2 regions of the Streptomyces sp. RK9 genome follow, and region 2 is predicted to be linked to the other one. Evidence: predicted binding sites of a transcription regulator. Region 2 holds the regulator's gene; the other holds the start of a gene.

Region 1 (11,829 bases), on a different replicon from region 2:
GCGGACCACGACGACCTTCGTCTCGTACAGGGCGAAGTCCCACATCACGTTGCCGTCCTCGCGCGAGGAGCGGATGCCGCCGGTCTTCTTCGCCGGGTCCGGCTTCTGCGTCGAGCCGTTGAGCGCCGCGCTGAACCCGATCGCTATGCCGTCGACACTCGTGAACCGCACCACGTGCTCGATCTGCACGCCGTCGGACCCTATGACCTGACCCGTCCGCGAGCTGACGGCGTACGACCCCGGCACGGGGTCCACGGTGCTCGGCGTGACCTTGTACGTGCGCTTCACCTTGCCGGACTCACCGACCAGCCACACCCGGTCCCCTTCGAGGGAGTACACGACGCGCTTGCCGGCGCCGGAACCGGCGGGCAGCTTCAGCGGGTCGGTCTTGCCGCCGGGGGAGCGCGAGGGGGCCGTCGGGGACTTGTCCGGGCGGGCGTTGAGGTCGTCCGGGGCGTTCGCGGAGGCCTGGTAGGCGAGGAAGCCGACCACGGCGAGTGCCGCCGCGGTGAGCCCGGCCACGAATCCCGAGCTGCTCCTTGACACCTGGCCCACCTCTCCTACGTACGGCTATGGGGTGACGGTAGCAGCAGGCGCGGCCCGTGCCGGGGCGGCCGTGCGCCGGGCGTCGGAGCCGTAGGCTGTTCGCGTGCTCTTGCTCGCTCTGGATACCGCCACCCCCGCCGTCACCGTCGCCCTGCACGACGGCACGGCCTCCTTCGGAACAGTCGCCGAATCGAGCCAGGTCGACGCCCGCCGCCACGGCGAGCTGCTGCTGCCCGCCGTGGACCGGGTCCTGGCCGAGGCGGGCCTCGGACTCGACGCGGTGACGGACGTCGTCGTCGGCGTCGGCCCCGGCCCCTACACGGGTCTGCGCGTCGGCCTGATGACCGCCGACACCTTCGGCCTCGCCCTCGGCGTCCCGGTGCACGGGGTGTGCACCCTCGACGGCCTCGCCTACGCGGCGGGCATCGAGGACGGGCCGTTCGTCGTGGCGACGGACGCCCGCCGCAAGGAGGTCTACTGGGCGCGCTACGAGGACGCCCGTACGAGGGTGAGCGGTCCCGCCGTCGACCGGCCCGCCGACATCGCGGAGCAGGTCGCCGGGCTCCCCGCCGTCGGCGCGGGTGCCGCCCTCTACCCGGACGCCTTCGGGGACGTGCGCGGCCCCGAGCACGTGTCGGCCGCGGCGCTCGCCGCGCTCGCGGCGGAGCGGCTCGCCGCGGGCGAGGAACTCCTCGAACCCCGCCCGCTGTACCTGCGCCGCCCCGACGCGCAGGTCCCCAAGAACTACAAGGTGGTCACACCCAAGTGACCACCGTGCCGTCGAAGACGCCGCCCCCCGCCGTCGTGCCGCGCGAGATGCGCTGGTGGGACATCGACGCCGTGCTCGCCCTGGAGAAGGAGCTCTTCCCGGACGACGCCTGGTCCCGCGGCATGTTCTGGTCCGAGCTCGCGCACGCCCGCGGGCCCGGCTCGACCCGCCGCTACCTGGTGGCGTACGAGGGCGAACGCCTCGTCGGCTACGGCGGCCTCGCCGTCGCGGGCACGGACTCCGACGGCGGCGCCGCCGTGGCCGCCGACGTGCAGACCATCGCCGTCGCGCGCGACCACTGGGGCTCCGGCCTCGGCGCGCGGCTGCTCACCGAACTGCTGCGGCACGCCACGGCCTTCGAGGCGACCGAGGTGATGCTCGAAGTGCGGGTGGACAACACCCGCGCGCAGAAGCTCTACCAGCGCTTCGGCTTCGAGCCGATCGGCTTCCGTCGCGGCTACTACCAGCCGGGCAACGTGGACGCGCTGGTGATGCGCCTGTCCGACCCGTCCGCCGCGGCGGACTGCTCCGCGCACGGCGCCCCCGACCCCGCGGCCGACGGCTCGGCCGCCGGCCCCACCGACGGCCAGGCCCCTGGCCCGCTGAACGGCGTACAAGGAACCGAGATCCATGGCTGACACCCGTGACGAGCCCCTCGTCCTCGGCATCGAGACCTCCTGCGACGAGACGGGCGTCGGCGTCGTCCGCGGCACGACGCTGCTCGCGGACGCGGTCGCGTCCAGCGTCGACGAGCACGCGCGCTTCGGCGGCGTCGTGCCCGAGGTGGCGTCCCGCGCGCACCTGGAGGCGATGGTCCCCACCATCCAGCGCGCCCTGAAGGACGCGGGCGTGAGCGCCAAGGACCTGGACGGCATCGCCGTCACCGCGGGCCCCGGCCTCGCGGGCGCGCTGCTCGTCGGGGTCTCGGCGGCGAAGGCGTACGCGTACGCCCTCGGCAAGCCGCTGTACGGCGTGAACCACCTGGCGTCGCACATCTGCGTCGACCAGCTGGAGCACGGGGCGCTGCCGGAGCCGACGATGGCGCTCCTCGTGTCCGGCGGGCACTCCTCGCTGCTCCTGTCCACCGACATCACCTCCGACGTGCGGCCCCTTGGCGCGACGATCGACGACGCGGCGGGCGAGGCCTTCGACAAGATCGCCCGGGTCCTCAACCTGGGCTTCCCCGGCGGTCCTGTCATCGACCGCTACGCCCGCGAGGGCGACCCGGACGCCATCGCGTTCCCGCGCGGTCTGACCGGGCCGCGCGACCCCGCGTACGACTTCTCCTTCTCCGGCCTGAAGACCTCGGTGGCGCGCTGGATCGAGGCGAAGCGGGCCGCGGGCGAGGAGGTTCCGGTGCGGGACGTGGCGGCGTCCTTCCAGGAGGCCGTGGTCGACGTGCTGACCCGCAAGGCGGTGCGGGCCTGCAAGGACGAGGGCGTGGACCACCTCATGATCGGCGGCGGTGTGGCCGCGAACACCCGGCTGCGGGCGATGGCCCAGGAGCGGTGCGAGCGGGCCGGGATCCGGCTGCGGGTGCCGCGGCCGAAGCTGTGCACGGACAACGGCGCGATGGTCGCCGCGCTCGGCGCGGAGATGGTCGCCCGCAACCGCGCCGCCTCCGACCTCGGGCTCTCGGCCGACTCCTCGCTGCCGGTGACGGAGCCGCACGTGCCGGGCGCGCACGCACACAGCCACGACCACGACCACGTGCACGAGGTCAGCAAGGACAACCTCTACTCGTGAAGGGCAACCTCCGCTCATGAGCGTCGCGTTGATGTGGGAGGCACGGGCCGGCGCGGGCCGGGGCCCGGAACTCCTCGCGTGGGCGCGGGCCCAGACCCTGGAGCCCGCGCCGCTGCGCCGGGAGACCTTCCAGGCGCCGCAGGACCGCGTCCTCGTGATCACCTGGTGGGACGCGGCGTACGACGCCGACCTGCCCGAACTCGCCGAGCCGCCCGTGGAGTTGGCCGCCAGGCCGCCTCACAGGTGGCGGTTCGAGTCCCTCGGCCAGGGTTGACCCCCGTAGGCGCCCGCGCCGTCCTCGCGCGCCCCGAGCAGCGCGATCACCACCAGCGCCTGGAGCGGCAGGGTGACGAACGGCGTCAGGATGGTGAGCGTGCCGACCGTCGAGTCCCAGTACGGGTCGAAGCCGTCGTCGAAGGCCGGGACCAGGGTGCGGACGTCGAAGTAGGTCGAGGCGAGCGCCAGGGCGAGCGCGGCGCCGCGGGCCGCCGGGCGCCCGGCCAGCAGCAGGGCGCCGACGAGCAGGGGCGCGGCCACCAGGGCCAGGGCGTAGAAGGCCTGGGGGAGCGGGAAGCCGCGGGAGGCGTCGACCGCAGCCCGGAAGAAGTCGCCCGCGTCGGAGCCCGGCCTGCTGCCGATGAAGTGGACGTTGTCCCGGTTCAGGGAGTAGATCAGCCAGCTCACCTCGATCGCGCCGCTCAGGAGCAGGGCGATGCCGGACGCCACGAAGGCCGGTCGGCGGACGTTCGCGCCGGGCCGGGTGGAGTAGATGTCGCCGTACGGGGCGTAGGCGGGCGGGGGCGGGGCGTCCGCGTACGGGGGCTGTGGCGGGGCCGGAGGGTGGGCCGGAATGCGGGCCGGGGGCGGGGTGCCGTCCGTCCGGTCGCGGGTGCGGGCCACGGCCGCCCAGATCGCGCATCCGAGGGCGATGCCCGTGAAGCGGAAGGTGAGCAGGGCCTTGCCGTAGCCGATCTCGGTGATGAGGTCGCCGTACTCGTCCGAGGCCATGAGGCCGACGACTTCCCGCAGGCCCAGGCAGATCAGGAGCGCGGCCACCAGGGCGAGGCCCCCGCGCGCCACCCGGAGCCGCCCGAGCGCGAGGGCGCCGACGACGACGGCGGTCACGAGGAACGCCCAGTCGAAGTGGGTCTGCGCGACCGGCGTCAGGAACTGCCGCGGGTCGTACAGGGCCTTGAAGGAGAACCTGGCGTACGGGTGGTCGACGGCCTCCTTGGCCTCGTACCCGATCCAGATCGTCGCCGTGAGCGCGTAGATCAGGACGGCCGCGCCGGTCCACTGGAGCGCCGGGGCGTCGTGCGGTGCGACGCGTCCCCTGAAGCCCTGCCCCCGTGGGCCCTGCCCGGGTATGCCTTGACCGGGTATGCCCTGTCCTGCCCCACCCTGACCCCATGCGGCCATGCGTGCCCCCCCGTGTGGCGTGCGTGCTGCGCAGAGCCCTGTGTAGTCGGTCGGTAACCGCGTTGTCTATGGCGTGTCCGCTCGCGGGTGCGACGGCGTCGGGCGGGTGGCGCGGCCGAGCAGGCCGTCCACCACCGCGCCGAGCTGGCGGGCGAAGTCGTAGGTCTCCCGCAGCTCCGCCCAGCGGGAGGCCAGCGGGGCGACGTGGGGCAGGTCGGCGGTGTCGGCTTCCGTGAGGGTGTCGGGGAAGTACCGCTTGCGGTCGGGCTCCGCGGCGCGGCGCGTCATCGCGTTCCGGAAGGCGAGGTCGCCGTACACGCAGTGCCAGACGGTGCGGTAGGCGTGCGCGGCCTCGACGGGGGAGAGCCCGCAGGCGACGCCCGCGCCGATGATCTCGTCGACCATCCACATCGCGCCCTTGTCGCTGAGGTCGCCGAGGCTCAGGACCTCCACCACCCAGGGCAGCTCCCGCAGGATGCCGTGCATGTGCAGGGCGACGGCGAGCAGCCGGTCGCGGGGGTCGGCGGGCAGCTCGGGGCGGGGCAGGGTCGCGGCCGTCCCGGCCAGGGTGAGCATCAGCAGCTCGTCCTTGTCGCGCACGTGGTGGTAGAGCGCCATGGGGGTGGCGCCGACCTCCTTGGCGACCCGGCGCATGCTGAGCGCCGCGACGCCCTCCTCCTGGAGGATGCGCCGCGCCACGTCGACGATCGCCGCCGGCTCGATCCGCCGGGGGCGCCCGACGCGGCGCTTCTGCCCGGTCGGGGTCTGTCCGGCCGGGGTCTGCCCGGGCGTGTTCTGGCCGCCCGTGTCCTGTCCGGCCGTGCCGTTCCCGGGTGTGCCGGGTTTCTCGCCGTTCGCTCGCGCTGCCACGCGCTCATTGTCGCGTCCGGGCGTGTGGGGGCCGACCCCCGGGGCCTCGCTTCCGACCAATTTCCGTACGCGTATAGCTAATTTCTATACGCGTATAATAATGTGCGCCGCATGACGACCTCTCCGACCTCGTCGGCCTCTCCGACCTCTTCGACCCCTCCGCCCGGCCCGCTCCTGCTCCCCGTCCTCCTGACCGTCCAGTTCCTCGTCTCCCTCGACATGTCCGTCGTCAACATCGCCCTGCCCGACATGGGCTCCGACCTCGGCTTCGCGCCCGAGTCGCTGACCTGGGTCGTCAACGCGTACGCGCTCGCGTTCGGCGGGCTGCTCATGCTCGGCGGCAAACTGGCCGACCTCGTGGGGCGCAGGCGCACGCTGGTCGCCGGGTTCCTGGTGTTCGGGGCCGCGAGCCTCGTCGGCGGGCTCGCGCAGAGCCCGGGGCAGCTGATCGCGGCGCGGGCGGTGCAGGGGGCGGGCGCCGCCGCCCTCGCGCCGGTGGCGCTCGCGCTGATCACCGTCCACTTCGCGGCGGGCCGGGAGCGGGCGCGGGCCCTCGGGCTCTGGGGCGCTTCGGGTGCGCTCGGCGGTGCCGTCGGGATCATGGCGGGCGGACTGCTGACGGACTGGGTGGGCTGGCGCTCGGTGATGCTGGTCAACGTGCCGGTGGTGCTCGTGGCGCTCGCGGCGAGCCGCTCCGGCATCCCCGCCGACCGGCGCACGGGGCCCGCGCCGCGCCTGGACGTGGCGGGCGCGCTCCTGGTCACGGCGGGTACGAGCGCGCTCGTCCTCGGCCTGGTCCGCACCGAGACCTACGGCTGGGGCTCGGCGACGACCGTGGGCACGCTGGCCGCGGCGGCCGTCCTCCTGGTCGCGTTCTGCGGGGTCGAGCGGCGCGGCGAACGGCACGCGCGCGGCCCGCTGCTCCGCCTTGGCCTGCTCACGCACCGCCCCGTCCTGTCGGCGAACGTCTTCGCGCTCCTGATGTCCTCGGGCCAGTTCGCCGCGTTCTACTTCACCTCGCTCTACCTCCAGGACGTCATGGCGTACGGGCCCACGCGCGCCGGAGCCGCCTTCCTGCCGTTCTGCGCGGGCGTCGTCGCGGGCACGGTGATCGCGACCCGCACGGTGGGCCGGGTCGGGGAGCGGGCGCTCCTCGTGGCGGGCGGGCTGCTCGGGGCGGCCGGGTTCGCGTGGTTCGCGCTCGCGGTCGAGGCGGGCGGCACGTTCGCGGGGTCGATCCTCGGGCCTTCGCTCGTGGCCAGCGTCGGCATCGGCATGTGCTTCGTACCGCTCGGCACGGCGGCGACGTCGGGGGTCGCTGCGGGAGAGACCGGGATGGCGTCCGGGCTGCTCAACACCTCGCGGCAGCTCGGGGGTTCGATCGGGCTCGCGGTGCTTGTGACGGTGGCGGCCAGTGCGACGGGGGCGGGGGGAGGGCCGGGGGCGGGGCCGGGGCCCGGGGCGCTCGCGGAGGGGTACGCGGCGGCGTTCGGGGTGGCGGCGGCGCTGCTCGTGGGGGCGGCGGTGGCGACGGTGGTGCTGCACGGGCGGCGGAGTGCGCCCGCGCCGTCGGCGGCGACACCCTCGCTACCCGCGGAGACGTACGCATCCGAAGAATCTTCGAAGAATCTCGGCGAGGGTGTCGATCCGGGCGTCTCCCGTTCGACGCATCAGTGAGAAGTGAGAAGTGAGAAGTGGGAGCGGGCGGCGGGGAGAGCCTCCGCCACCCACCTGCTGAACGGAGTCACGGCCATGCCGCGCTATCTGACGATGATCCGCATCGACGCGAACAACCTGCCGGAGAGCGGCGGCCCGAGCGCCGATCTCGAGGAGCGCATGGGCGAGCTGCTCCAGGAGATGACCAAGGCCGGGCTGGAAAATCCAGCCCCTCCGGCGTTTGAGGAGCGGGGTCTGGGGCGGAGCCCCAGGTTCGGGGAGGGGCGGGTCTGGGGCGCCCCCGCGAGGGCTACCCCACCGGGTGCCCCACCAGCATCGTCGGCGCGCCCCCCACCCGGGTGAGGAACACCGTGGCGGACCCAGGCCCCTGGGGCTTCACCTTGCGGCGGAGTTCCTCGGGCTCGACGGCGGAGCCGCGCTTCTTGACGGTGAGGATGCCGACCCCCCGCTCCCGAAGGAGAGCCTTCAGCTTCTTGACGTTGAAGGGCAACTGGTCGGTGATCTCGTAGGCGTCGGCGTAGGGCGTGCCGACGGCGGCGTCGGAGGTGACGTAGGCGATGGTCTCGTCGATGAGCCCACCACCGACCCGCGCGGCGACCTCGGCGACGAGATGGGCACGGATGACGGCCCCGTCGGGCTCGTACAGAAAGCGCCCGACAGGCCGCACGTCCGGGTCGGGGAGCATCGTGGCGAGCGGGGAGGCGAGGGTGTCCCCGGACGGCAGCAGCGTGGCCCGGTGCGAGCCGGGCGCGTCACCGCCGAACCACAGCACGGCCTCCTTCACGTCACCCCCGTCCGAGATCCACTCGGCCTCGGCCTCGCCGGGCACGGCCTCGTGCGGAATGCCGGGGGCGATCTTGAGGGCGGCGCGGGGCGCCTTGCGGGCGGTCTCGACGGCCCAGGAGAGGGGCGGCGAGTACGCCTCGGGGTCGAAGATCCGGCCGCGCCCGCCGCGCCGCGCGGGGTCGACGAAGACGGCGTCGTAGGGGGAGGTGTCGACGTCGGTCACGTCCGCCTCGCGGACCTCGATGAGGTCGGCGAGGCCGAGGACTTCGGCGTTGGCGCGGGCGACCGCGCAGGTCAGCGGGTCGCGGTCGACGGCGAGGACGGCGACCCCGGCGCGCGCGAGGGCGATGGCGTCGCCGCCGATGCCGCAGCAGAGGTCGGCGACGGAGCGTACGCCGAGGCCGCCGAGTTCGCCGGGGTCACTGAAGCGCCGCGCGCGGTACGTCGCCACGGACGTGCGCGTGGACTGCTCGACGCCGTTCGGCGTGAAGTACATGCGGGCGGCGTCCGCCGCGCCGAACTTCGCAGCCGCCCGCTGCCGCAGCCGCGCCTGCGCGAGCGCGGCGGAGACCAAGTCGGCGGGGTGCTCGCGGCGCAGCCGGGTGGCCACCGCGAGCTCCTGACTCGGTTCCACGTCCCGTACGGCGTCGAGGAGGCCCTGGCCCTCGGCGGTGCGGAGCGCGGCGAAGGAGGCAAGCGGATCGTTCACGTCGCCCATTGTGGGCCAGTCGGTGGAAGGTGCGCGTACGGCGGCGGTGTCGGCCCCGTAGGGCCTGCCTGAGCTGCGAGGATGCGGCGCCATGCGACTAGTACGACAAAACGAACAATATGCCCCGGAGGGTGGACGGGGCGGACCGGACGGGCGGCGCGGTGCGCGCGGGCGGCGCAGAAGCGGCCGCCTCGCCGCCCTGGCCGTCAGCACCGCCGTCGTCGCCACCGCGATCGCCTCCGGCTGCGCCGCCGACGGCGACGAGCGGGGCGGCCCCGGCGCGCACGGCCAGCAGCCGCGCCTCGGCCCGCCCGCCCAGGCGCTGCGGGACTACGCCGACGCGCTGCGCGCGAAGCAGGCCGCGCGGGCCGCGGCGGCGAAGCGCTGGGGGCTCGCGCGGACCCCGCTGGCCGCGCCCCCCGCGCCCGCCGTCAAGCCCCGCATCACCACCCGCAAGGGCTTCGAGGTCGAGGGGCAGGCGCAGCTGCCGCCGGTGTTCACCACCGTCCCGACCAAGGACAAGGTCGTCTTCCTGACGATCGACGACGGCGCCGAGAAGGACCCGGCGTTCCTGCGGATGATGCGCGACCTGAAGATCCCGTACACCGCCTTCCTCAGCGACTACCTGGTCAAGGAGGACTACGGCTACTTCAAGCGGATGCAGCGGAACGGCGTCGTGCTGAACAACCACACGCTCAACCACCGCTATCTGCCGGGGCTCTCCTACGAGGGGCAGCGGCGGGAGATCTGCGGGATGCAGGACACCATCCAGAGGCGGTACGGGAAGCGGCCCGAGCTGTTCCGGCCGCCGTACGGGAACTACAACCGCGACACCCTGCGCGCCGCCAAGTCCTGCGGCGTCAAGGCGGTGCCGCTGTGGGCGTCCGAGGGCTTCGCCCGGCACATGGAGTGGCGGGAGTGGGACAAGGACCTGCACCCGGGCGACATCATCCTCACGCACTTCCGCGGCCGCGAGGACTGGAAGGGCACCATGCCCGACATGGTCCGCACGGTCCTGAAGACGGTCACGGCGAAGGGGTACGCGGTGGCGCGGCTCGAGGACTACCTGTGAACCGACCCGCGCGGGGCCTACCCGCGCGGGCCTGGGTCTCGTGGGCCCGGGTTTCCAGGGTCCGGGTGGCGGCGGTCGCGGCGGGGGTGCTCGCCCCCGTCCTGCTGCTCACCGGCTGTGCGCAGTCGGTCGACCCGATCGAGCGTCTCGGCAGGAAGGCGGCCGAGAAGATTCCGCGGAAGGTCCCGCGCAAGCTGCCGCAGGCGGAGCAGCGGTGCGGGCCCGGACCGCTCGGAACCCTGCGCCCGCGCGGGACGTTGTCCGAAGGCGTGAGCCCGGGTTCCGGCCCGGGCGCCCCGCCCCGACCCCCCGTAACTCCGCCTGCATTGGCACTCCGCTTGACCGAGTGCTAATCGTCGTCCTAGTCTCGGGCCTGGCACTCCCCACTGGAGAGTGCCAACAGCGACGGGCAGGTCCGGCACCCGCGACGACGGATCCACCTGGTCGCCACCTCAGATCAGTTAACCCCGCGAGATCTCCGAAGGGGGAGGTCGGATCGTGACGACCGCCAGCTCCAAGGTTGCCATCAAGCCGCTTGAGGACCGCATCGTGGTCCAGCCGCTCGACGCCGAGCAGACCACGGCCTCTGGCCTGGTCATCCCGGACACCGCGAAGGAGAAGCCCCAGGAGGGGGCTGTCCTCGCCGTGGGCCCGGGCCGCTTCGAGAACGGCGAGCGCCTGCCGCTCGACGTGAAGGTCGGCGACGTCGTGCTCTACAGCAAGTACGGCGGCACCGAGGTGAAGTACAACGGCGACGAGTACCTCGTCCTCTCGGCCCGCGACGTGCTCGCGATCATCGAGAAGTAGTCGAGCGACTTTCGTCTCTGCTGCACCTGCTTCACCTGCAGATTTGCTTGCGCTGCGCCCCTGGTCACCCCGCTGATTGCCGGGCGGCGAGGGGCGCGGCTCGTTCACCCGAGTTTTCGAGAGGGCTGAAACGCTCCCATGGCGAAGATCCTGAAGTTCGACGAGGACGCCCGTCGCGCCCTCGAGCGCGGCGTCAACAAGCTTGCCGACACGGTCAAGGTGACGATCGGCCCCAAGGGCCGCAACGTCGTCATCGACAAGAAGTTCGGCGCCCCCACCATCACCAACGACGGCGTCACCATCGCCCGTGAGGTCGAGGTCGAGGACCCGTACGAGAACCTCGGCGCCCAGCTGGTGAAGGAGGTGGCGACCAAGACCAACGACATCGCTGGTGACGGCACCACCACCGCCACCGTGCTGGCCCAGGCCCTGGTCAAGGAGGGCCTGCGCAACGTCGCCGCCGGTGCCTCCCCGGCCGCCCTGAAGAAGGGCATCGACGCCGCGGTCAAGGCCGTCTCCGACGACCTGCTCGCCACCGCGCGTCCGATCGACGACAAGTCCGACATCGCCGCCGTGGCCGGGCTCTCCGCCCAGGACACGCAGGTCGGCGAGCTCATCGCCGAGGCGATGGACAAGGTCGGCAAGGACGGTGTCATCACCGTCGAGGAGTCCAACACCTTCGGTCTGGAGCTGGACTTCACCGAGGGCATGGCCTTCGACAAGGGCTACCTGTCGCCGTACATGGTGTCCGACCAGGAGCGTATGGAGGCCGTCCTCGACGACCCGTACATCCTGATCCACCAGGGCAAGATCTCCTCCATCCAGGACCTGCTGCCGCTCCTGGAGAAGGTCATCCAGGCCGGCTCCTCCAAGCCGCTCCTGATCATCGCCGAGGACGTCGAGGGCGAGGCCCTGTCGACCCTGGTCGTGAACAAGATCCGCGGCACCTTCAACGCCGTCGCGGTGAAGGCCCCCGGCTTCGGCGACCGCCGCAAGGCGATGCTCGGCGACATGGCCACCCTCACGGGCGGCACCGTCATCGCCGAGGAGGTCGGCCTCAAGCTCGACCAGGTCGGCCTGGACGTGCTCGGCTCCGCCCGCCGCGTCACCATCACCAAGGACGACACGACCATCGTCGACGGCGGCGGCAACTCCGCTGACGTCGAGGGCCGCGTCGCCCAGATCAAGGCCGAGATCGAGGCCACGGACTCCGACTGGGACCGCGAGAAGCTCCAGGAGCGCCTCGCGAAGCTGGCCGGCGGCGTGTGCGTCATCAAGGTCGGCGCCGCCACCGAGGTGGAGCTGAAGGAGAAGAAGCACCGTCTGGAGGACGCCATCTCCGCGACCCGCGCCGCGGTCGAGGAGGGCATCGTCTCCGGTGGTGGCTCCGCGCTCGTCCACGCCGCCAAGGTCCTCGAGGGCAACCTC
Region 2 (11,829 bases):
TCACCGGCCTTCGCCGCGGCCTTGCGGAGCCCGGCCGTCAGATAGTGCACCTGCGGGTACGCGGCCGGGGCGTACGGGCCGTGCTCGCGCATGAAGCGGTTGACCAGGCCGCGCGCGGGGCGGCCCGAGAACGCGCGGGTCAGCTCGGTGTGCCCGAACAGCGGGTTCGTCATGGCCTGCTTGTGCAGCGGCTGCGCGCCCGACTCGGGCGTCACCAGGAACGCCGTGCCGAGCTGGGCGAAGTCCGCGCCCGCGGCGAGGACCGCGGCGATCTGGCCGCCGCGCATCAGGCCGCCCGCGGCGATCACGGGCAGCTGCACCGTCTCCCTGACCTGCGCGATCAGGCTGAGCAGGCCGATGCCGGAGCCGTCCGCCTCCGGGTTGTCGCGGTGCGTGCCCTGGTGGCCGCCCGCCTCGATGCCCTGGACGCAGACGGCGTCGGCGGCCGCCCGCTGGGCCGCGCGGGCCTCCTCGGGCGTGGTGACGGTGACGACCGTGCGGGTGCCGACGCGGTCGAAGGCCTGGACGACCTCCCGGGTCGGGCAGCCGAACGTGAACGACACCAGCGGCACCGGGTCGTCGAGCAGGATCGCGAGCTTCGCGTCGTAGCCGTCGTCGCGCTTGCCGTCGGTGTCGCCGAGCTGCGTCTCGTACCAGGTGGCCTCGCCCGCGAGCTGATTGCGGTACACCTCGACGGCCGCGGGGTCGGAGTACTCCGGCTGCGGCATGAACAGGTTCACCCCGAACGGCCGCGCCGTCAGGCTCCTGACCTGCTTGATCTCCTGGTACATCCCGTCGGCGGTTTTGTACCCGGCGGCCAGGCAGCCGAGCCCCCCGGCCTCGGCGACAGCCGCCACCAGCTGCGGGGTCGAGCCACCGCCCGCCATCGGGGCCTGCACGATCGGATAGCGACAGAGATCGGTGAACGCGGAGGACATACCGGCATCGTGCCACGTCTGGCGGGGGCGCCTTGTCCGGGGTCCTTCGGCTTTCCCGCCGTGGGGGCTTTCCTGCCCCGCCGCTCCGCGGCGGACACCGCCCACCCACCCACCCGTGACTGGAACATCACCGCGCCGCCGCCATGGCCACCTGCACCACTCACGCTACGGCCGGCCGAGCCGCCCGGGCTCCCGCACCAGGGCCGGGGAAGGGCCCGGCCGGGAGCCGGGCAAGGCCAAGGACTGCCCCACCCCTGTGGGCAGCTGGGCCGCCCAGAGGGCGGAACGGGTGGGCACAGCCCAGGACGGCGGCGCCATGACGACAAGGGAAGGAAGTGGAACGGCCCCCGGCCGACGGGATGGCACGAACGGAGGTGCCCCGGCCGAGCCCCGGGCGCCGTCACCGCGCGGGTTGACCACGCAGAACGGCCCGGGGTGAGCGTAGATTCCACGCTCACCCCGGGCCGGTCAAGGCGCTAGCGCCCGTTGAACGCGTCCTTCAGGCGAGAGAACAGGCCCTGCTGCCCGGGCTGGAACTGCCCGGTGGGCCGCTCCTCGCCGCGCAGCTGCGCGAGCTCCCGCAGCAACCGCTCCTGCTCGGGGTCGAGCTTGGACGGCGTGAGGACCTCGACGTGCACGATGAGGTCGCCGCGCCCGCCGCCGCGCAGGTGGGTGACGCCCCGCCCGTGCAGGGGGATCGACTGGCCGGACTGCGTGCCGGGCCGGATGTCGACCTCCTCCATGCCGTCCAGCGTCTCGAGCGGCACCTTCGTGCCGAGCGCCGCCGCCGTCATCGGCAGCGTGACGGTGCAGTGCAGATCGTCCCCGCGCCGCTGGAAGACGGCGTGGGGCAGCTCGTGGATCTCGACGTAGAGGTCACCGGCGGGGCCGCCGCCGGGGCCGACCTCGCCCTCGCCCGCGAGCTGGATCCGGGTGCCGTTGTCGACACCGGCCGGGATCTTCACGGTGAGCGTGCGCCGGGACCGGATCCGCCCGTCGCCCGCGCACTCGGGGCACGGCGTCGGCACGACGGTCCCGAAGCCCTGGCACTGCGGGCAGGGCCGCGAGGTCATGACCTGGCCGAGGAAGGACCGCGTGACCTGGGACACCTCACCGCGACCGCGGCACATGTCACAGGTCTGCGCGGAGGTGCCGGGCGCGGCACCTTCCCCGGAACACGTCGTACAGACGACGGCCGTGTCGACCTGGATGTCCTTCGTGGTGCCGAAGGCCGCCTCTTCGAGGTCGATCTCCAGACGGATCATGGCGTCCTGCCCGCGCCGGGTGCGCGAACGCGGCCCGCGCTGCGACGCCGTACCGAAGAACGCGTCCATGATGTCGGAGAAGTTGCCGAAGCCACCCGCTCCGAAGCCGCCCGCGCCACCGGCGCCGCCGGCCTGGGACAGCGGGTCGCCGCCGAGGTCGTAGACCTGCTTCTTCTGCGGGTCCGACAACACCTCGTACGCGGCGTTGATCTCCTTGAAGCGCTCTTGCGTCTTCGGGTCAGGGTTGACGTCCGGGTGCAGCTCGCGAGCGAGCCGCCGGAAGGCCTTCTTGATGTCGTCCTGGGAAGCGTCGCGGCGCACGCCTAGTACGGCGTAGTAGTCCGTGGCCACTTACGACTCCGCCAGGATCTGTCCGACGTAACGTGCCACTGCGCGTACTGCTCCCATCGTTCCCGGATAGTCCATGCGGGTCGGTCCGACCACGCCCAGCTTGGCCACTGCCTCGCTCCCCGAACCGTAGCCGACGGAGACCACCGACGTGGAGCTGAGCCCCTCGTGGGCGTTCTCGTGCCCGATCTTGACGGTCATGCCCGAATCCGTCGCCTCACCAAGCAACTTGAGGAGGACGACCTGCTCCTCAAGGGCCTCGAGGACCGGCCTGATGGTGAGGGGAAAGTCATGTCCGAAGCGGGTGAGATTGGCGGTGCCGCCGATCATCAGCCGCTCCTCGGTCTCCTCCACCAGCGTTTCGAGGAGGGTGGAAAGGACCGTCGTCACCGTCCCCCGGTCGTCCTTGTCGAAGGACTCGGCCAGGTCCTGCACCAGCTGCGGCACGTCCGAGAAGCGGCGGCCCGCGACCCGGCTGTTGAGCCGCGCCCGCAGATCCGCGAGCGACGTCTCGCCGAACGGAGCCGGGCAGTCGATCATGCGCTGCTCGACGCGCCCGGTGTCGGTGATGAGGACCAGCATCAGGCGGGCCGGGGCCAGCGAGAGCAGTTCCACGTGCCGCACCGTGGAGCGGGTCAGCGACGGATACTGCACCACCGCGACCTGCCGGGTCAGCTGCGCGAGCAGCCGCACCGTGCGCCCGACGACGTCGTCCAGGTCGACCGCGCCGTCCAGGAAGTTGTGGATCGCGCGCCGCTCTGGAGCCGTCATCGGCTTGACGCCCGCGAGCCGGTCCACGAACAGGCGGTACCCCTTGTCGGTCGGGATCCGCCCGGCGCTGGTGTGCGGCTGGGCGATGAACCCTTCCTCCTCGAGCGCGGCCATGTCGTTGCGGACCGTCGCCGGGGAGACGCCGAGGTGGTGGCGTTCGGTGAGCGCCTTGGAGCCGACCGGCTCCTCCGTGCCCACGTAGTCGTGGACGATGGCGCGCAGCACTTCCAGCCTGCGTTCACTGAGCATCGCGCACCTCCAGCTGCCGTCCCTCGCCCCGAGCCCCCGGTGGTGGCCCCTCGCCCTGGCACTCACCCCGGGCGAGTGCCAGCCTTCACCGAGTCAGTGTACGGCCGGTGGGTACAGGCCCGGCAAGGGCCGACCCCGTTGTCATGCCGACGGGTGCCGCCCATGTCCTGCCTTGTCACGCCGACGGACACCCCGGCCACCTACCCCGCCGCTCCGGAGGCCGCCCCCGTCCTGCCCCCGCGCCCCGTCGGCGCTAGCGTCACCCCATGGACACGACCACGCCCTCCCCCGCCTCCGCCCCGGCCTGGGAGGAGGCGGGCTGGGAACGGCTCGCCGCGCGCGTGGGGCGGTGCAGGCTGCCCGTGTGGGACTGCACGGCCGGGCTCGTCGTCGGCACCGGCGCCGCCCTCATGATCGAGGCCGGGTCCAGCCTGCGCGAGGGCTCCCGGCTGCGCGCCGACGCCCGGCGGCTGCTCGGCGACGGCCGGCGCGTGACGCATCTCGCGCTCACCCACCCGCACTTCGACCACGTCCTCGGCGCGGCGGCGTTCGCGGGCGTCGAGGTGTTCGGCGCCGTCGGCCTCGACACCGTCCTCGACCACGACCGCGAGGGGCTGCGCGCCGACGCCGTCGCCCAGGGCCTCGACCCGGCCGCCGCCGCCGAGGCCGCCGACCTCCTGGTCCAGCCCCGCCACCTGGTGTGCGGGGAGTGGACCCTCGACCTCGGCGGCCTCCAGGTGCTGCTCGCCAACGTCGGCCCCGGGCACTCCGGCCACGACCTCGCCGTCCTCGTGCCGGGCGGCCCCGGCGAGCCCGAGGTCGTCTTCTGCGGCGACCTGGTCGAGGAGTCCGGCGAGCCGCAGGCCGGCCCGGACGCGGCGCCCCGGCACTGGCCCGCCGCCCTCGACCGGCTCCTCGACCTGGGCGGCGAGGACGCGGTGTACGTGCCCGGGCACGGGGCCGTCGTGGACGCCGCCTTCGTACGCCGCCAACGCGACGAGCTTGCCCGGCGGTTCGGTGTCGCCTGACGGCATGCCATAACGTCTGGCCCATGCGCAGCTACCACCCGGACCTGACCCCGCCCTGGAAGAAGCCGGCCGCCGTCCCCGAGGTGCCCGCCGAGGCCGACCTGGTCGTGGAGGAGGTCACCACGGGCTTCTGCGGCGCGGTGATCCGCTGCGAGAAGACCGCCGAGGGGCCGACGGTGACCCTGGAGGACCGCTTCGGCAAGCACCGCGTGTTCCCGATGGCACCGCGCGGCTTCCTCCTGGAGGGCCGGGTCGTCACCCTGGTCCGCCCGACGGCCGCCGCCGCACCCCGCAAGCCCGCACGCACCGCCTCCGGTTCGCTGGCCGTGCCGGGCGCGCGGGCGCGCGTGGCCCGCGCCGGGCGCATCTACGTCGAGGGGCGGCACGACGCCGAGCTCGTCGAGAAGGTCTGGGGCGACGACCTGCGCATCGAGGGCGTCGTCGTCGAGTACCTGGAAGGCATCGACGACCTACCCGCGATCGTCGACGAGTTCGCCCCCGACGCGGACGCCCGCCTCGGCATCCTCGTCGACCACCTGGTCCCCGGCTCCAAGGAGTCCCGCATCGCCGCGGCCGTGAGCAGCGACCACGCCCTGATCGTCGGCCACCCCTACATCGACGTGTGGGAGGCCGTGAAGCCGTCGTCGGTGGGCATCAGGGCCTGGCCCCGCGTCCCCCACGGCCAGGACTGGAAGAAGGGCGTGTGCCGCGCCCTGGGCTGGCCGGACAACACGGGCGCGGCGTGGCAGCACATCCTGGGCAGGGTCCACACGTACAAGGACCTGGAACCGGCGCTGCTGGGAAGGGTCGAGGAACTGATCGACTTCGTGACGGCGCCATAGGCTTCCCCCGCCGCCGCCCCCGCCCTCCCTCGCTGTGGGCAGCTGGTCCGCCCAGAGGGCGGAACGGGTGGGCACAGTTCAGGACGGCGGTGCCATGACATCGAGGGAAGGGCACCCCCAGGGACAGCACAGCTCAGTCGACCAGATCCCGCACGACGGCGTCAGCCAACAGCCGCCCCCGCAGGGTGAGCACGGCCCGCCCCTCCGCATAGGGCCCGGCCTCAAGCAGCCCCTCAGCCAGCGCACGCGCGGCCGCGGCAAGCCCGGCCTCCTTCAGGAGCGTCAAAGGGCACCCTTCACGCAGCCGCAGCTCAAGCAGCACCCGCTCGACCCGCCGATCCTCATCGGCAAGCACCTCCCGCCCGGCCCCGGGCGACTTCCCCCCGGCCAGCGCTGCGGCGTACGCGCCGGGATGCTTCACGTTCCACCACCGCACACCCCCCACATGGCTGTGGGCCCCAGGACCGGCCCCCCACCAGTCGGCGCCCCGCCAGTACAACTCGTTGTGCAGGCACCGCCCGGCCTCGGAGGTGGCCCAGTTCGACACCTCGTACCAGTCGAACCCGGCGCCCCCGAGAACCTCGTCCGCGATCAGGTACCGGTCCGCGTGCACGTCGTCGTCGGTCATCGGCACCTCCCCGCGCCGGATCCGCCGGGCGAGCTGTGTGCCCTCCTCGACGATCAGCGCGTACGCCGAGACATGGTCGGGCCCGGCGCCGATGGCGGCGTCGAGGGAGGCCCGCCAGTCGTCGTCGGTCTCCCCGGGCGTGCCGTAGATGAGATCGAGGTTGACGTGCTCGAAGCCCGCGGCGCGCGCCTCGGCGACGCAGGCCTCGGGCCGCCCGGGCGTGTGCGTGCGGTCGAGGACCTTCAGGACGTGCTGCTTGGCGCTCTGCATGCCGAAGGAGATCCGGTTGAAGCCGCCCTCGCGCAGGGCGCTCAGATAGGCGGGGTCGACGGACTCCGGGTTGGCCTCCGTGGTGATCTCCGCGTCGTCGGCGAGGCCGAACTCGTCGCGTACGGCGGCGAGCATCCGTACGAGATCGTCGGCGGCGAGCAGCGTGGGCGTACCGCCGCCGACGAACACGGTCCGCACGGGGCGCGGGTCGTCGCCGAGGACCTTGCGGGCGAGGCGGACCTCGTCGATCAGGGTGTCGGCGTAGTTGTCGCGGGAGGCGAGGACGCCGCCGCTGCCGCGCAGCTCGGTGGCGGTGTAGGTGTTGAAGTCGCAGTAGCCGCAGCGGGTCGCGCAGTACGGCACGTGCAGGTAGAACCCGAGGGGCCGCTCACCCGCTCCGATCAGGGCGGAGGCGGGCAGCGCCCCGTCCTCGGGCATGGGCTCACCATCGGGCAGAACGGAAGGCATGTCTGCCATTGTCCCGGACGCGCCGAGGTTTTCCGGCCGGGCGGATCCAGCCCCTCCGGCGTTTGAGGAGCGGGGGTCTGGGGGCAGCGCCCCCAGTTTCGGTGAAGGGGCGGGCCTGGGGCGCCCCGCGCAGGCACCCCGCGCCTCACTCCGCCTTGAGCACCAGCAACGCCAGATCGTCGTCCGGCGGCCGCTGCGAGAACTCGTGGACGAGCCGCCGGATCCGCTCGGCGACGAGCCCCGCGTCGAGGCCCGCGCAGCCCGCGAGGGCCTTGGCGAGCCCGTCGCCGTCGTCGAAGAGGTGCAGCCCGGAGCGCCGCTCCGTGACCCCGTCGGTGACGCACAGCAGCGTGTCGCCGGTGCGCAGCTCGAAGGTGGTGCTGGTGTACGTCTCGTCGTCGACGACACCGAGCAGCATCTGCGGCGCCGCGACGGGCCGCACCTGCCCGTCGGCCCCGAGCACCAGCGGCAGCGGATGCCCGGCGCACGCCACGGTGCACCGCACGCCGTCCGCGTGGGGCACCAGCTCGCCGTAGAGGAGGGACAGGAAGCGGGAGGTGGGGCCGTCGGTGGGCTCGTCCTGGCCACCGGCGAGGGCGAGGACGGCAGCGGCGGCGTCGGCGGCCTCCGTGGCGTCGTCGAGGAGGAGCTGGTTGAGGCGGTCGAGGACCTCGGCCACCTGGTAGCCCTCGCGGGCGAGCAGCCGCAGCCAGGGCCGGGCGAGCCCGATGACGACGGCCGCCTCGGGCCCCTTGCCCTGGACGTCGCCGAGGGCGAAGCACCAGCGGCCGCGCCCGGCGGGGAACACGTCGTAGAAGTCGCCGCCGGGCCCGCCCTGCTCCCGGGGCTCGTACACGATGCTGCTCTCCACGCCGGGGATGTCCGCGACGGCGCTGGGCAGCAGGCCGCGCTGGAGGACCTGGCTGATGGTGGCCTGGCGCTGGTAGCGGCGGGCGGCGCTGATGGCGAGGGCGACGCGGCGGCTGAAGTCCTCGACGAGCCCGGTGGCCTCGTCGGGGAAGCGCGCGAGGCCGGCCCGTCCGATCACCAGGGTGCCGAGCTTCCGCCCGCCCGCCACCAGGCGGTACGCGAGCGCCGCACCGCCCGATTCGCCGCCGCCCAGGGCGTCCCCGGGCCACAGCACGGCCACCGCGCCGGAGCCCACTGCCTCGGTCAGCCGCGGCGGCTCCTTCTCCAGGAGCCTCCGCAGCTCCTCTATGCGCTGTTCGCTGGTGTGCCAGACGCGCGCGAGGCGGGTGCCGGGGGCGCGCCCGTCGAGGGTGCGCCCGGGGCCCTCGGCCTCGTCGTCGAGCCAGACCGCGCACCAGTCCGCGAGGCGCGGGACGAGCAGCTGCCCGGCGAGGGCCGCGACCAGGTTCTCGTCGAACTGTCCGGCGAGCAGGTCGGAGGCCTCGGCGAGGAAGGTGAGGGCGCCGCGGTTGATCCACTCGGTGTCGTGGCCGGCTCTTCTGGGGAGCGGCGCGAGGATCTCGGCGGCGCGCAGTCCACGCTGCAGGACCTGGTCACCGGCGTACGTCTCGATCTCCGGGACGAGCGGGATCCCCTCCACGGGCACGACGGGCACGACGGGCACGACGGGCAGCCGGGCCCAGACGGTCTTGGTGCCGGAGCGGTAGGTGATGCCCCAGGACTCGGAGAGGGTGGCGACGAGTTGCAGTCCGCGGCCGTACTCGGGGGTGCCGGGCTGCGGGGAGCGGGGCTCGCTGCGCACGGCGCGCGCGGGGTGGTGGTCGGACACCTCGACGACCAGGGCGTCGGTGCTCTCGCCGGGGGTGCCCTCGTCGAAGCGGCACAGGACGTCGACGGCGGTGCCCGCGTGCACGACGGCGTTCGTCACCAACTCGCTGACCAGCAGCACCGAGTCGTCGGCGAGCCGCTCGGTGATGCCGGTCGCCGCGGGCGTCCCGAACTCGGTCCAGTCGGCGAGCGCCGCCCGGACGAACCGGCGGGCCGCGGCGGGCGCCAGCGGGTTTCCGGGCAGGGACGTGCGCACCACGGCCAGTGGCCCGGGGCGCGCCGCGGGCTGGGCGGAAGCACGAAAAGTAGTCTCCCGTTGCATCGGAATGGCCCCCACAGTGCGGCTCCTGAGCAGTTCGGACGAATACGCCTCAGGCGACACGGACAGAGTGACAGACTGACTGGGCCCATAAGCACCGAGTTACCGAAGTGGGCCACCATGAGTGAGAACAGTGCTACGCCCGCGCTCGGACGCGGTCAGATTCCGTCATCCGCCGATACGGGCAGTCCTGCGCGGATTTCGGCCCCGGGTGCCGCGGCGGCCCCCGACCCAGCGCCCCCACCGGCCGTCGTGGATCCGGGTGGCCGATTCCGGCCCCGGGCGGCGGCGGTGGCGTCCGGCGAGAACCGGCCAGCCGACGCGGGCGGCACCGGCCGCGGCCCGGCACCCTCGCACCCGACGCTCCCTGACCCTCTGTCACCGTCAACTGTTGCTGCCGCACCGTCAACTGTCGCTGCCGCACCGGGATCTGACGCCTCAAAAGGTTCTGGATCGGCTCCCCCGGGCACCCCGCGCGCGTCCGCTTCACCGGCGCTCGACGCCTTACTCACGCCCCCGGTGCCGCAGTGCGCTCACTCGGTTTGCCCGGCCGAACAGCGCTCCGGACGCTCGGTCCGCGCCAAGATCCCGTCGCCGCCCCGGGAGCCCTCCGCGCCTCGGGAGCCCGCCCGGTCCGGGGCGGGGTCCGCGTCCGGGGCGGGGTCCATTTCCGGGGCGGCGTCCGGGCCCATTTCCGGGGCGGCGTCCGGGTCGGCGTCCGAGTCGGCGTCCGGAGAGCCGCCCCCGGCCCCCGCAAGGAGGTCACCCAAACGCCCGCCCAAGTCCACCCGCACGCCGGACCAGGACCCCCGCTCCGACCCGGACACCGCCCTCGGCGACCCGTCGGGCGAGTCCGCCGCCGATCTGCGCGTCCTGCTCGCCGCCATGCGGGCCGCCCGCGACGGCAACTTCACCAAGGCCCCGCACACCAGCTCGGGCCTGGTCGCCGAGCTGGTCACGGTCTTCAACGAACTGGTGGACCGCTCCACCCACTTCGACGCCGAACTCCTGCGCGTACGACGGGAGATGGTCCGGCACGGCCGCCTCGACACCCGGTTCACGGCGAGCCCGGGGCAGGGCAGCTGGGCCACCCGGATCATCGAGGTGAACTCGCTCCTGGACTCCCTGGTCGCGCCCGCCACGAACGCGACCCGGGTCCTGAACGCCGTCGCGGGCGGCGACCTCACCCAGCGCGTCGACCTGCACGACGGGTCCCGCGAGCTGCGCGGCGACCTGCGGCGCCTCGGTCGCGCCGTCAACACGATGGTCGACCAGCTGTCACTCTTCACGGGCGAAGTGACGCGGGTGGCCCGCGAGGTCGGCACCGAGGGGCGGCTCGGCGGGCGCGCCAAGGTCCGCGGCCTGTCCGGGAGCTGGCGCGACGTGACGGAGGCCGTCAACACGATGGCGTCCCGCCTCACCGCCCAGGTGCGCGACATCGCCCTGGTCACCACCGCTGTGGCGCAGGGCGACCTGACGCGCACGGTCACCGTCGAGGCCACCGGTGAGCTGCTCGAACTGAAGCTCACCGTGAACACGATGGTCGAACAGCTCTCCGCGTTCGCGGCAGAGGTGACGCGTGTCGCCCGCGAGGTGGGCACGGAGGGGCGGCTCGGCGGGCGGGCGCAGGCCCGGGGCGTGTCGGGGGTGTGGAAGGACCTCACCGACAACGTCAACTTCATGGCGTCGAACCTCACCTCCCAGGTCCGCAACATCGCCCAGGTCACCACCGCCGTCGCCAACGGCGACCTGAGCCAGAAGATCACCGTGGACGCGCGCGGCGAGATCCTGGAGCTCAAGGACACCGTCAACACGATGGTCGACCAGCTCTCCGCCTTCGCCGACGAGGTCACCCGCGTCGCCCGCGAGGTCGGCACTGAGGGCAACCTCGGCGGCCGCGCCCACGTGCGCGGGGTGTCGGGCGTGTGGAAGGACCTCACGGACAACGTCAACTTCATGGCGGACAACCTCACTTCGCAGGTCCGCAACATCGCCCTGGTGTCGACGGCCGTCGCCCAGGGCGACCTGTCGAAGAAGATCACCGTGGAGGCCAAGGGCGAGATCCTGGAGCTGAAGTCGACGATCAACACGATGGTCGACCAGCTCTCCGCCTTCGCCGACGAGGTCACCCGCGTCGCCCGCGAGGTCGGCACCGAGGGCAACCTCGGCGGTCAGGCGCAGGTGCGGGGCGTCAGCGGCGTCTGGAAGGAGCTGACGGACAACGTCAACTTCATGGCGTCGAACCTCACCTCCCAGGTCCGCAACATCGCCCAGGTCACCACCGCCGTCGCCAACGGCGACCTGTCCAAGATGATCACGGTGACGGCGCGCGGCGAGATCCTGGAGCTGAAGGACACCGTCAACACGATGGTGGAGCAGCTGCGCGCCTTCGCCGCCGAGGTGACCCGCGTGGCCCGCGAGGTCGGCACCGACGGCCGCCTCGGCGGCCGCGCCCAGGTCCTCGGCGTGTCGGGCGTGTGGAAGGACCTCACCGACAACGTCAACTACATGGCGGACAACCTCACCGGGCAGGTCCGCAACATCGCGCAGGTCGCGACCGCCGTCGCCCAGGGCGACCTGTCGAAGAAGATCGACGTGGACGCGCGCGGCGAGATCCTGGAGCTGAAGACCACCATCAACACGATGGTGGACACCCTGTCGTCCTTCTCGTCCGAGGTGACCCGCGTCGCCCGCGAGGTCGGCTCCGAGGGGCAGCTCGGCGGCCAGGCCCGCGTCGAGGGCGTGTACGGCACCTGGAAGCGCCTGACCACGAACGTGAACGAGCTGGCGCTCAACCTGACCACCCAGGTCCGCGCCATCGCCGAGGTCGCGTCCGCCGTGGCGCAGGGCGACATGTCCCGCTCCATCACCGTCGAACCCCGGGGCGAGGTCGCCGAGCTGAAGGACAACATCAACCTGATGGTGTCCAACCTCCGCGAGACCAC

What was found. Region 2 encodes HrcA, which represses chaperone genes, less so after heat shock. Its sites were predicted from a motif close to TTNGCACTCNGNNNNNCNGAGTGCNAA; they were not measured.
Region 1: a site for HrcA is predicted at 9,921-9,947, ahead of groES (co-chaperone GroES). Genes of this name have one in related genera too.

Annotation. Positions count from the first base shown of each region.
Region 1 covers NZ_CP173704.1:1,909,387-1,921,215, forward strand. The annotation lists gene AB6L24_RS28905 (hypothetical protein) at 1-546, opposite strand, end outside; gene tsaB (tRNA (adenosine(37)-N6)-threonylcarbamoyltransferase complex dimerization subunit type 1 TsaB) at 650-1,315, shown strand; gene rimI (ribosomal protein S18-alanine N-acetyltransferase) at 1,363-1,953, shown strand; gene tsaD (tRNA (adenosine(37)-N6)-threonylcarbamoyltransferase complex transferase subunit TsaD) at 1,946-3,061, shown strand; gene AB6L24_RS28925 (hypothetical protein) at 3,078-3,335, shown strand; gene AB6L24_RS28930 (hypothetical protein) at 3,299-4,480, opposite strand; gene AB6L24_RS28935 (TetR/AcrR family transcriptional regulator) at 4,547-5,350, opposite strand; gene AB6L24_RS28940 (MFS transporter) at 5,462-7,027, shown strand; partial or broken gene AB6L24_RS28945 (transcriptional regulator) at 7,103-7,225, shown strand; gene AB6L24_RS28950 (THUMP-like domain-containing protein) at 7,317-8,531, opposite strand; gene AB6L24_RS28955 (polysaccharide deacetylase family protein) at 8,614-9,594, shown strand; gene groES (co-chaperone GroES) at 10,093-10,401, shown strand; gene groL (chaperonin GroEL) at 10,540-11,829, shown strand, end outside.
Region 2 covers NZ_CP173703.1:1,740,529-1,752,357, reverse strand. The annotation lists gene AB6L24_RS06770 (nitronate monooxygenase) at 1-938, opposite strand, end outside; gene dnaJ (molecular chaperone DnaJ) at 1,415-2,554, opposite strand; gene hrcA (heat-inducible transcriptional repressor HrcA) at 2,555-3,571, opposite strand; gene AB6L24_RS06755 (MBL fold metallo-hydrolase) at 3,838-4,599, shown strand; gene AB6L24_RS06750 (DUF3097 domain-containing protein) at 4,623-5,441, shown strand; gene hemW (radical SAM family heme chaperone HemW) at 5,575-6,807, opposite strand; gene AB6L24_RS06740 (SpoIIE family protein phosphatase) at 6,953-8,887, opposite strand; gene AB6L24_RS06735 (HAMP domain-containing protein) at 9,770-11,829, shown strand, end outside.